Regions from separate parts of the Ammoniphilus oxalaticus genome, predicted to be linked through region 2. Evidence: riboswitches for the same ligand, from Rfam matches in the RefSeq annotation. Region 2 holds a riboswitch; the other holds the start of a gene.
What was found. Region 2 has a riboswitch for S-adenosylmethionine ahead of metK (methionine adenosyltransferase). Riboswitches for the same ligand answer to the same signal wherever they lie in the genome.

Region 1 (5,966 bases), on a different contig from region 2:
TTGGGCCACAACGAATTTCTTAAACGTATCGATCGCCTCGCCTGTCGTCAACATGGTTTGGAGTCGTTCATACGCTTGGTCATAGTTTTCCGCTTTTTCCGCTAACACAACCATATGCGCCCCCAGCGCGAGACACAGTTCCGTTAAATCAGCGGGACCCCTGCCTTGCAATGTTTCAATTGCTTCCCTTACTTCCAACGCATTGCCGATCGCAAAACCTAACGGTTGGTCCATATTGCTAATCAGAGCGACTGTTTTTCGACCGACCCGATTGCCAATCTCAACCATCGTCTGGGCCAATGCTTCAGAGTCTTGCAGCGACTTCATAAAGGCGCCGTTGCCCGTTTTTACATCTAACACAATCGCGTCAGCGCCCGAAGCGATTTTCTTGCTCATAATGGAAGAGGCAATCATTGGGATGGAGTTAATCGTTCCCGTCACATCACGCAATTCATAAAGTTTTTTATCGGCGGGTGTTAAATTACCGCTTTGACCGACAACTGCTAATTTTAGTTTGTTCACATTTTCTAAAAACTGATCATTGCCTAACGAAATATGAAAGCCTGGGATCGCCTCAAGTTTATCGATGGTGCCCCCTGTATGTCCGAGCCCTCTTCCCGACATCTTAGCGACAGGAGCCCCCGCGGCGGCGACAAGCGGTCCCAACACAAGTGTCGTCGTGTCACCGACCCCGCCCGTACTATGTTTGTCTACTTTTATTCCTTTAATTGCGCTCAAGTCCACCCGCTCGCCCGAGTCCGCCATCGCTATTGTTAAATCTGCGGTTTCACGCGCGGACATCCCCTGAAAGTAAACGGCCATCGCCCACGCGGAAATTTGATAATCTGGAATCTTATCTTCGGTATAGCCCTTGATCAAAAACTCAATTTCCGCCTGCGACAGTTGTTGACCATCTCTCTTTTTCTCAATAATGTCGACCATTCTCAACGAAGCGCGCCTCCCTTTTTAAAAAAACGGGCTGGATTCTGCGGCGCCAGCCCGTTTTGCTCGTTTCTAATCCCGACGGTACCCGACATCTTTGGTTGGGTGCATGAAAGGAGCCCCTTGCGACGGAAGACCGTTTTCCAGCAACTCCTGATTTTCAGCCGTGTTCCAACCGATATCGTTCGTCGGATGAACCCATTGATCACCCGCCATAATCGCGGGGTCCACGTCCACATTCCAGTTATTTAACGGGGAATGCGCGGAATCATAAAAATGATCCCCGATCACGACACCGAATTCATTGACAAACGGTTCTGTTTGTTCGACGGGAACATTGTCTTTTGAAGGTCCATGTATCTGATGTGGATTTTTCTTTTCCAGCTCTTTTTGACGCTTGCTCATCTATATCACCTCTTCTTGGCAGAGATACCTTTAGTTTGAACCATGCAACTCTGCGCAATGCTGGATAAAATAGACTTTTTCTTATTTTAGGGTCTCCCTTGGAATCAAGCCCATCCTTTGTTTGACTTCAATCATTTTCTGTTCCGCATATTCTGCAGCTTTTTCAGCGCCGGCTAACAAAACACGATCCAATTCATCTGATTCAATCCATTCTTGATACCGTTGTTGCATCGGTTCTAGCAGGGACACAACCGCATCAGCGACATCACTTTTGAACGCGCCATAACCAATACCGTCGTATTGCGATTCCAATTGCTCGATTGTTTGGTTAGAAGCGAGCGCGTAAATCGTCAGCAAGTTACTAATTGCTGGTTTTTCCTGTTCATCAAAACGGATCTGATTTTCCGAATCGGTTACCGCTCGCTTCACTTTGCGGACAATTTTCTTTGGTTCATCCAACAAAGAGATAAAGCTACCTTCATTCGGATTACTTTTGCTCATCTTTTTACTGGGGTCATCCAACGACATGATTCTTCCGCCCACTTTCGGAATGATCGGCTCTGGGATCGTGAACGTCTCGCCAAATCGTCCATTAAACCGCTGAGCCAAATCGCGCGTTAACTCCAAATGCTGTTTTTGATCGTCTCCAACCGGAACATGTGTCGCGTCGTAAAGTAAAATATCAGCGGCCATCAACGCTGGATATGTAAATAAAGAGGCGTTTACGGCGGCTTTTCCTTCCGACTTGTCTTTAAATTGGGTCATCCTCTCCAGCTCACCCATGTAAGCCGTACATTGCATCAACCAGCCTAACTCCGCATGCTCTTTTACATGCGATTGAACCATTAACGTTGCTTTCTGCGGATCAATGCCCGCCGCTAAAAACATAGCCGCTAACGAACGAACATTTTGTCGCAATAATTCTGGCTCCTGCGGCACCGTAATCGCATGCAAATCGACTACGCAAAAAATACAATCGCCCTCATCTTGTAGTTCAACAAACTGTTTCATCGCGCCGATATAGTTGCCCAGTGTGAGCAACCCGCTCGGCTGAATACCTGAGAATATTTTCTTTTTAGACATATGACTCACGCCTCCATTATTTCCTGGGTAAGAATACTCATTTAACAAGGTTAAGTAAACAAAAAGATCCTCCATCCGCAAGGGACGAAGGACCGTGGTGCCACCCTTATTATTTGATTACATATCAAACCATAATCAAATATCTTAAGTTCTCTTCGATAACGTGAAGATCATCTCGCCAAAGCCTATTTCCGCAGCGGTTTCGGTTTGGAGCTCAGAAGTCCATTCGCGGAACGCCCTGTATCAGTTTCCACCACCCACTGACTCTCTATAAACAGAAACGATCCCTACTCTTCTTCTTCATAGCCGTGTATTTATCTTTTTTTTATTTTACGCGAATCTAACCTCTTTTTGCAAGCCATGCGGTTTTAACGATTATTCGACAGACGCCTGTTTCAACACATGGGACGCAGCTTGCAAAGCTTGCTCCAAATCTTGCTGAAGATCGTGGGCGCTCTCGATTCCCGTTGAAATACGCAGCAAGCGATCACACACACCGACTCTTTGGCGAATCTCCTCTGGAATATCCGCATGCGTTTGTACCGCAGGGTACGTCATCAAACTTTCAACCCCGCCTAAACTTTCCGCAAAAGAAATTAACTTTAAATTTTTCAAAATCGGGGCAACCATTGCCGCGTCTTTAACTCGGAACGAGATCATCCCGCCAACACCCGCATAAAGCACATCTTCGACGAACGAATGACCTTCCAAGAAGGAAACCAACTGCTTCGCGTTCTCTGTATGCTTTTCCATTCGTAACGACAACGTTTTCATACCGCGAATTAACAACCAACTATCCATAGGCGACAACACGGCTCCGCTCGTGTTTTGCTGAAAGGCCATTTCTTCCGATAGCTCCTTGCCTTTTGTGACGACTAAGCCTGCTAGCACATCGTTATGGCCGCCTAGGTACTTGGTGGCGCTGTGCAACACGATGTCCGCCCCTTGTTCGATTGGCCTTTGGTAATATGGCGTCAAAAACGTGTTGTCCACAATCGTTAATGCCCCATGCTCTTTCGCCACCGCAGCTATGCTTTCCGTATCAACTGTGATCATCATCGGGTTGCTCGGTGTCTCGATAAACACGGCAGCCGTTTCTGGACGAAGGTGATCGCGTAAATCCGCGCCATCGCGAATGTCGTGGTAACTACACGTAATTCCAAATCGTCGCCAGACTTGTTCAAACAAACGGTAAGATCCGCCGTATAAGTCATGCGTAGCGATGATATGATCCCCCGGCTTAAATAGGCCAAACAAAATTTGAATTGCCGCCATTCCCGAACTAAACGCAAACCCTTGATCACCGCCTTCAATTTCAGCGATCGCCTCTTCCAAAACAACGCGCGTTGGGTTTTTCGTGCGTATGTAATCAAAGCCGGTGCTTTCACCTAATCCTGGGTGCAAATACGCCGTTGAAAAAGTGACAGGAAAGCTAATCGCCCCTGTTTTCTTTTCTTTGCGATTACCGATCTGAGCTAAAATCGTTTCTAAATCCACTTTATGTCCTCCCCCTATGCCATCTATCGCTATTTTGCTTAACTACAAACTAAAAAGCTCCTTTCATCTGATGAAAGGAGCTGGGTTTACATCGCAGTTCCCTTATCTCTCAAAATGAACTTCATTTTGTCGGAATTAGCACCGTGCCATAACAAACGTTGCGAAGCGTTCATTAGGTCGGTTGCCGGGCATCATCGGGCCAGTCCCTCCACCTTCTCTTGATAAGAGCATTCACTTGTTAACTTGTTGATCACAGTTATTATATGTAACAATCCGTTTTATGTCAAACTAAGCTGATCACCTTGATATGTATTGTTTTTCCACCCTTTTACCGAATAACCATAAGGCTGCAATTAACAAAGCGATAAACAGTAGTTTCCATGGTTCGCGCAACATCGCGGGCAAATCCGCCCCGATAAAGGAGATAATAAAAATCATGACTCCTTTGCCAAGTAAAGTCGCCCAAAAATACGTGTGAAACGGCAATCTCGATAATGCGGCTAGCACATTGATTAAACTGGACGGAGAAAAAGGGAAGCATCGTAACAGAAAAAGCACGGAAAAACCACGGTTCTCAAACCAACTCGTCGTTTTCACGATCGTTCGGTATTTCCTGAAAAAGAGATGCGTTCGTGTGCCTCTTAACTTTCTAACAAGCCAAAAGACAAGGATCGATCCTGCGCAAGCGCCAAGCCAGGTAAACAAAAATCCTTTCCATAGGCCAAACGCCGCGGCGCTTCCCGTTGCAATTGCGATCAGTGGAAGAGCGGGGATAAAGGCTTCGATGACGGGTAATAAAAAGGCCACGATCACGCCTAAGCGTTGATAAGCTTCAATCCATTGTAAAATATCTTCAACGTCAAGATTCATGATGCGCTCGCTACCCTTCCTTTTATAGTTGAGTCAGTTGACCAAAGGTTGTCCTTCCTGTAATTTAGACTAAAAATGAGGATCTGGTGGTTTATATGAAAAAATGGGTTCTATCTGGTTTATTCTATTTTATCTTTATTTCAATCATTGGCGTTGTAGCGCGGCTAAAAATGTTCCTGCCGTTTCTGCCAAAGATCCCCTTCATGCATCTTGTCCATGCCCATTCCCACGTCGCCTTTCTAGGTTGGGTTTATTTTATTTTAGCTGCCTTTCTAATCCAATATACAATGACCGCTTCGATGTGGAACAGCAGAAGACTTCATTTTCTATATTACGCGCTCCACTTTTCCGTGTCAGGCATGCTCATCTCTTTTTGTTTGCAAGGATATGGACTGTTTTCCATCTTATTTTCTAGTTTGCATATTTTTATATCCTATTATTTTGCTTATCTTTACTTTACAAATCAGCGACAATCGATTCCGCCCGTCGTTAAACTGTTTTTTCATACAGGCATTCTCTTAAATGTACTGTCATCGATTGGCCCCTGGGGCATCGCTGCCATTGGAATGATGGGCAAGAACACTGCGGACTTATTTGATCTGTTATTATATTTTTATCTCCATTTTCAATATAACGGTTCGTTTACTTTTATTATTTTTGGCTTGTGTTACTTATTTATGAATCGGCAGTCTACGACTGTCTTTTACTTATTATTAGCTAGTGTTTTCCCTGCTTATTTTATATCAATCATGTGGCTGCCGTTGCCTAACGCGCTTGAAACCATCGGAATGAGCGTTGGAGGCATCGGTCAATTTGCGGCGACGCTCTTGTTTGCTTTTCATATATTGCGCTCGATACGCCAAGAAACGAATCGTTCGCTTCAATTACTGCTCGGGTTATTCATCAGTAGCTTCCTTGTAAAATCTGTTTTTGAAATGGTCGGGGCCTGGCCTGCCATGGCCCAGCTCGTTTACACAAACCGACAAGTGATCATCGCCTATCTCCACCTTACGTTATTAGGTGGTGTTAGCAGTTTTTTATTGTATCTGACTGTAAAAGAAGCGGTCTTTCGCCATCGACAACTTCCAATATTGCGCGTGTCTGCTTCTCTTTATACCATCGGTTCTGTATTAATGATCTTGTTTCTGTTTTTGGCGGGGCTCATGCAA
Region 2 (5,966 bases):
CTTTAATGCGCTCAGTCGCTTCGACGCCATTCATAATAGGCATGTTAATGTCCATTAAAAACACATCCGGCTTTAACGTTTCCGCTAGTTGACACGCTTCCTCGCCATTGGACCCGATTCCGATAACTTCAAAAGTGGGTTCCATTTCTAAAATGCGTTTGATGCCTTCGCGAAAAAGTTGATGATCATCGACAATGACAATTGAAATTGTGCTTTCCATTCGTTATCCCCCCTTATTTTTTCAACTTACTATGCCTACTTCCGCCTGCAACGGAATGGTAAAAGTTACACTCGTTCCCTCTCCTGGCGAAGACTCTATTTCTACCTCGCCACGTAGCAGTTTCATTCTTTCCTTCATTCCCATAATACCAAACGACGGCTGGCCTGTCTTTTTTTTATATTCAAAGCCGATTCCATCGTCTCGCACTTCTCCATTTACACAATTGGGAGAAAACGTCAATCGAACGAGGACATGATCTGCTTTAGCATGCTTGGCCGCATTGTTCATTGCCTCTTGGATCATGCGAAACGTGACAACTTCCACCGTGGAAGGCAAGCGCTGTTCTTCTCCGCCCGTTATTAATTCTACACCGATGTGGTGCCGCTGACCAAAGTCGTCGACGTATTTTCGAAGCGTCGGGATCAAGCCAAGATCATCAAGCGCCATCGGACGCAAATCAAAGATGATTTTACGCACTTCACCTAGCGTATTGCGCACCGTTTCTTTCAAATCTTTCAATTCTTGTTGGGCCTCTTCAATCCGACCTTGAGCTAAAATACGCTCCGCAAATTCGCTGCGAACGACGACGTTAGCCATCGATTGAGCTGGACCATCGTGAATATCGCGAGCGACCCGTTTACGCTCATCTTCTTGCGCCTGGATAATCTGCATCGGGAACATCCGTCGTTCTTCGGCCGACTCAAAGGCTATGTTAATATTTTCCAACTCACCCGAAAGAAAAGTTAACACAAACTGCATTTGGGCCATAATATTATCCGCTTTTTCAATGGTGCCTTCCAGATTCCGCAATCGTCGCTCCAAGGAATCGCGCCGTGTTCGTAAGTGAGACTCTTTTTCCCTGGCGATCGATAACTCTACTTGCAGCTGACTGGCAATATCGTACACCTGTTTAACGTCGGCTTCTTCATACCGTTCAAAACCTCTACTCACATTAGCCAACTGCCTCCGACTCGCTTGGAACTGTTCTTCCAGTCTATCGTTGGACTCTAACAAGTCCGTGATATCACGTTGTATTCGTTCAAGTTCTTGCGTCGCCGACAAACTTTCCTGACGCGCTTGTTCGGCAATATCAAAAATTTGACCCTTACTGCCTTCCACTGTTGAAATCGTCTTCTTTAAAACATCATCCAAGTGAGTGAGATCAATATTTAATGGCAAAGTTACGCTCACTTCCTTTTATCCCATCACGCCCTCAACGACGCGACTATTTTTTCATTTGTTTGTTATGAAATGATTCATCCAAACTACTTCAGAAAGGTACTAGATCTTTATTTAGTATAGTTAAAATCATACCGACTCGCTTCTCAAATATCAACAAATGCTAACTTTTCTAACCATAAAAAGGAAAGTTAGCCCAAAGTGATTATCCCAAGCTGCATCGACTCTCCTACATCCACATGCTTCGGAAGGGACTTTCTATTTATGGGGGCCTTTCCTCAAGCAAACATTCTCACACAAAAACTTAACCTGTTTAACCTTCTATTACTAGTGTACATAGTAAATTTACTTCCATGCCTTGAAAAAAGCAAAAAGGCAGACGAATACGTTCATCTGCCCTTTTCAAAAAATAAAGTTGTCGTTTAAATCGCAGCCTACACGAATGCTTTCGCTTCATCTTTTAATAATGTCGCTTTATCCGTTCGCTCCCAAGGCACGTTTAGATCGGTCCGTCCAAAGTGACCATAAGCCGCGGTCGCGCGATAAAATGGACGACGCAGGTCCAACTCTTTAATAATACCCGCTGGACGCAGGTCAAAGTGCTTACGAATTAATTCCACAATCGTTTCCTCTGAAATCCGAGCGGTGCCATACGTGTCGACGCTAATCGAGACCGGTTGGGCAACCCCAATCGCATAGGCGAGTTGCACTTCACACTTTTCGGCTAACTCGGCGGCAACAATGTTTTTAGCCACATAACGCGCCGCATACGCCGCGGAACGGTCCACTTTCGTCGGATCCTTTCCAGAAAAAGCGCCGCCGCCATGACGAGCGTAACCACCATACGTGTCCACGATAATTTTACGTCCGGTTAAACCCGCGTCGCCTTGCGGTCCACCAATTACAAAACGTCCTGTTGGATTAATAAAGTATTTCGTCGCCTCATCCAAATATTGCGCGGGAACAATTGGCCCAATCACATGCTCATGTAGATCCGCCTTAATCTGCTCCAGTGTTGTCTCAGGATCGTGTTGCGTAGAAATGACAATCGTATCAACGCGAACAGGCTTGTCCCCATCATATTCAACTGTTACTTGCGTTTTACCGTCGGGACGCAAATAAGTAAGCGTTCCATTTTTCCGAACTTCCGTCAAACGACGAGCCAATTGGTGAGCCAAGGAAATCGGTAAAGGCATCAATTCCGGAGTTTCATTCGTAGCAAAACCGAACATTAACCCTTGGTCCCCTGCTCCAATCGCTTCAATCTCCTCGTCGGTCATTTGGCCTTCACGCGCTTCTAACGCCTGATCGACCCCTTGCGCAATATCAACGGATTGTTCATCGATCGACGTAAGCACCGCGCATGTCTCCGCGTCAAAGCCATATTTTGCGCGCGTATAACCAATCTCGCGAATCGTTTCGCGAACCACTTTTGGAATATCGACATAAGAGGTTGTCGTAATTTCCCCAGAGACTAACACTAACCCCGTTGAAACAACCGTTTCACAGGCAACCCGCGCATTAGGATCCTGCTCCAAGATCGCATCCAAGATCGAGTCCGAAATTTGGTCGCAAATCTTATCGGGATGTCCTTCCGTTACAGATTCAGATGTGAAAAGATGACGTCCTTTTTGTAAAGCCATATACTTCACGTACCTCCTTCAAAAAATAGCTATATAGATACGGGTTACTTTCCGAATAATCAAGAGGCGATAAAAAAGAAAAACCTTTTCCCCCGTGAGGAAAAAGGTTATCGCGTTCAAATCCTTTTTACCTCTTATTTTCCAGGACAAATAAAACTCATCCTGCTGGTTAGCACCTTACACGGCCTCATTCTATCCTTCCCTATTTATGGAAAAATATGAATTCAGTTCGTAGGTTGCCGGGCGTCATCGGGCCAGTCCCTCATGCCTTCTCGGAATAAGAGTATCCGTTCTGACTAAGAATAGCGGATGCCAGAAAGCTTGTCAATCTTTTCCGACAGTTGCTCCTTTGTCGTAAACGATCGGATATTGACAGAAAATAACACCCTAGGTTATGATCACCGTAGACAATTACATATATTTTTCTATCGGTAACATTATTTATTCGTGTTTTAAAAGGGAAGTCGGTTACAATTCCGACACGGTCCCCGCCACTGTGAAGCTGATCGCTATTTCAAAAAGTCCACTGATCATATTAAGGTTGGGAAGGAGAAACAAGCGAGTTGACGCTAAGTCAGGAGACCTGCCGCTAGATAAAGATAGACACATCACCTACGGGTTATAGGGAGTGGCTGTTGAAAGCGATCTAAACACGCGTCATTTTGTAATATGATCAATCGAGACGTCCTCTTTTTTTGTAGGGGCGTCTTTTTAATTCAAAAAATGAGGAGGAAAGAAATGAATTACAAAGTGAAACATATATGGCTCTCGTGGTTGGTCATGTTTGCGATGATCTTTTCGCTGATCACGCCAGCTGGCTTGGTTAAGGCGGATGGGGTAGAAGTTGATGCGCAGGTAACGACCGAGAATACAACAACCGTCTCAATTCGTGTTGAAGCCAAAGATGACGTGATCCTAGAAAGACCGATTACGTTAGAGAATATCGAAGGTCGGGAAACTACAGCCTACGATGCGTTGATCGAAGTTTTAGATGAAGAGGATATAACCTACGAAGTGAATCATTCGTATGACACCCCCTACATTGAGGCCATTAACGAGATTATCTCGAACGAAACTGGTGGATGGCTGTATAGCGTTTATCGAAATGAAACCTTAGATGAAAGAGTTTATGACCTTGGAATGGCTCAATTCCCAGTGCAAGACGATGATGAGATCGTTGTGTATTATACGGAATGGGGGACTTGGGACCAAGACGAAGAGGAAGTCGATGAACCCAAAGACAACGCGGAGATAGAAGATACCAATGTACTGACGCAAGAAATAGAAAAAGCTACAAATAAAATAATTAACTATTACCGCGAAAAAGGGGTACCAGGAAATGATGATGTAGTACTGGCGCTAAACTCCTTAGGTGAAGATATTAATCGCGGTCCTTACACCACCAATGATCATTCTTACGCGGAAGTTCTACTAGATAGAAATTTAATAGCGAACAAGGGGCAAATTCCAAAATCTATTTTAGCTATTCAATCATTAGGTTACGATCCGACATCTTTTGGCGGAAATAACCTAGTCAAAGAATTGCAAAATTATTCGAACCCTTCAATTAACATTAGCTTCTTTGCTCTCATTGCTTTAGATACCGCGAAAGCGGAAGAGACCGCTGATACGCAGCTGACACGCGAGATACTAATTGAGCAAATTGTTAAGGGGAAGCTGGCTAAAGGTGGTTGGACCTTTTTTGGGGACGAACCGACTGTAGATATGACAGCAATGGGAATTTATGCTTTAGCCCCACACAAAAATCGACCTGAAGTTGAAGAAGCAATTAACCAAGGTATTCAAGTCTTGAAAGAAATGCAAGCTGACAATGGCGGGTATATCGACATGTTTACTGGACATAACAGCCAATCTTCCGCGCAAGTCATTCAGGCTTTAACAGCTGCAGGCGAGGATCCACAAGGGATTGAATTTACAAAAAAGAATGGAAACAACCCTGTTACTGATCTATTAAGTTTTCAACTAGATAACGGCGCTTTCAGCAGCAAACAAGGCGGTAAAGAAGACCTCTTTGCAACACCACAAGCATTGCAGGCGTTAGCTGCTTTAAATCTTTTTTATGATAAGGGAGAGTCAACTCTCTATAGTGAAATTCACTATGCGGGAGACATTCCTCCTGCTCTAAAACCTTATGAGATTAATTCGGCATCGATTCAGTGGGAAAGCGGAATATATATAACTACAAAAATCTCTCAAGTCGATGATAAAGATAATGATCCTGTATATATTGTTTTTCAACTATTCAAAGATGAAGAACCAATTAGTATGGTATCCCTAAAAGAATCGATAGAAGCTGAAAAAGAAGTGTCGGCCTTTTTCAACGTATCTGAAGATGATGATTATAGAGTCAAAGTGCTTTTACTTGATCAATTAACTAATCCCATGAACATTGGAAAGACGCTTGCTTTTCCAATTGAACTAAGACAGTAACAAAAGTTAAACCCGACCTACCAGTCGGGTTTAGTTTCTTAAGGAAAGAGAGGTTTGAAATGAAAAGTAGATTTTTACGAATTTTACTCACTTTAACACTTCTAGTTAGTTTGTTCCCGATCCATGCGCTTGGGGCAGAGAAGATTACAATTAATGAAATCGCTCAAACGAACCTAGGACAGACCGTACAATTGAATGGGAATACATCTCTATCTGAATTAATCGTTAAAATTTATCAACCAAACGGAACACTCCTTTATATTGATCAAATTAAACCCGCTAACGGGAAATACAGCTTAAGCTTTAAATTGCCCTCCTCCGCCAAGGAAGGAGATTACAAAGTTCAAATAGGACGAGGAACGACAATTGCAACGAAAGAGTTCACTGCCGTCCCCTCCCCTGACGATCAAAAGCAAGAAGATGATAATGGTGGTGTTAAGCCCGTCGATCCCGATCCAGGTAATGAAAATAAC

Region 1: another riboswitch for S-adenosylmethionine. It lies ahead of BEP19_RS00285 (aminotransferase class I/II-fold pyridoxal phosphate-dependent enzyme); the one in region 2 lies ahead of metK (methionine adenosyltransferase).

The regions. Positions count from the first base shown of each region.
Region 1 is NZ_MCHY01000001.1:52,711-58,676, reverse strand. Features, by position in the region: gene BEP19_RS00300 (pyrimidine-nucleoside phosphorylase) at 1-948, opposite strand, end outside; gene BEP19_RS00295 (DUF3905 domain-containing protein) at 1,015-1,347, opposite strand; gene trpS (tryptophan--tRNA ligase) at 1,429-2,430, opposite strand; T-box leader at 2,508-2,743, opposite strand; gene BEP19_RS00285 (aminotransferase class I/II-fold pyridoxal phosphate-dependent enzyme) at 2,806-3,927, opposite strand; SAM riboswitch class I at 4,027-4,155, opposite strand; gene BEP19_RS00280 (TVP38/TMEM64 family protein) at 4,225-4,797, opposite strand; gene BEP19_RS00275 (hypothetical protein) at 4,893-5,966, shown strand, end outside.
Region 2 is NZ_MCHY01000010.1:50,736-56,701, reverse strand. Features, by position in the region: gene BEP19_RS15110 (response regulator) at 1-220, opposite strand, end outside; gene BEP19_RS15105 (sensor histidine kinase) at 242-1,411, opposite strand; gene metK (methionine adenosyltransferase) at 1,834-3,042, opposite strand; SAM riboswitch class I at 3,174-3,326, opposite strand; cobalamin riboswitch at 3,455-3,647, shown strand; gene BEP19_RS15095 (DUF4430 domain-containing protein) at 3,781-5,493, shown strand; gene BEP19_RS15090 (S-layer homology domain-containing protein) at 5,553-5,966, shown strand, end outside.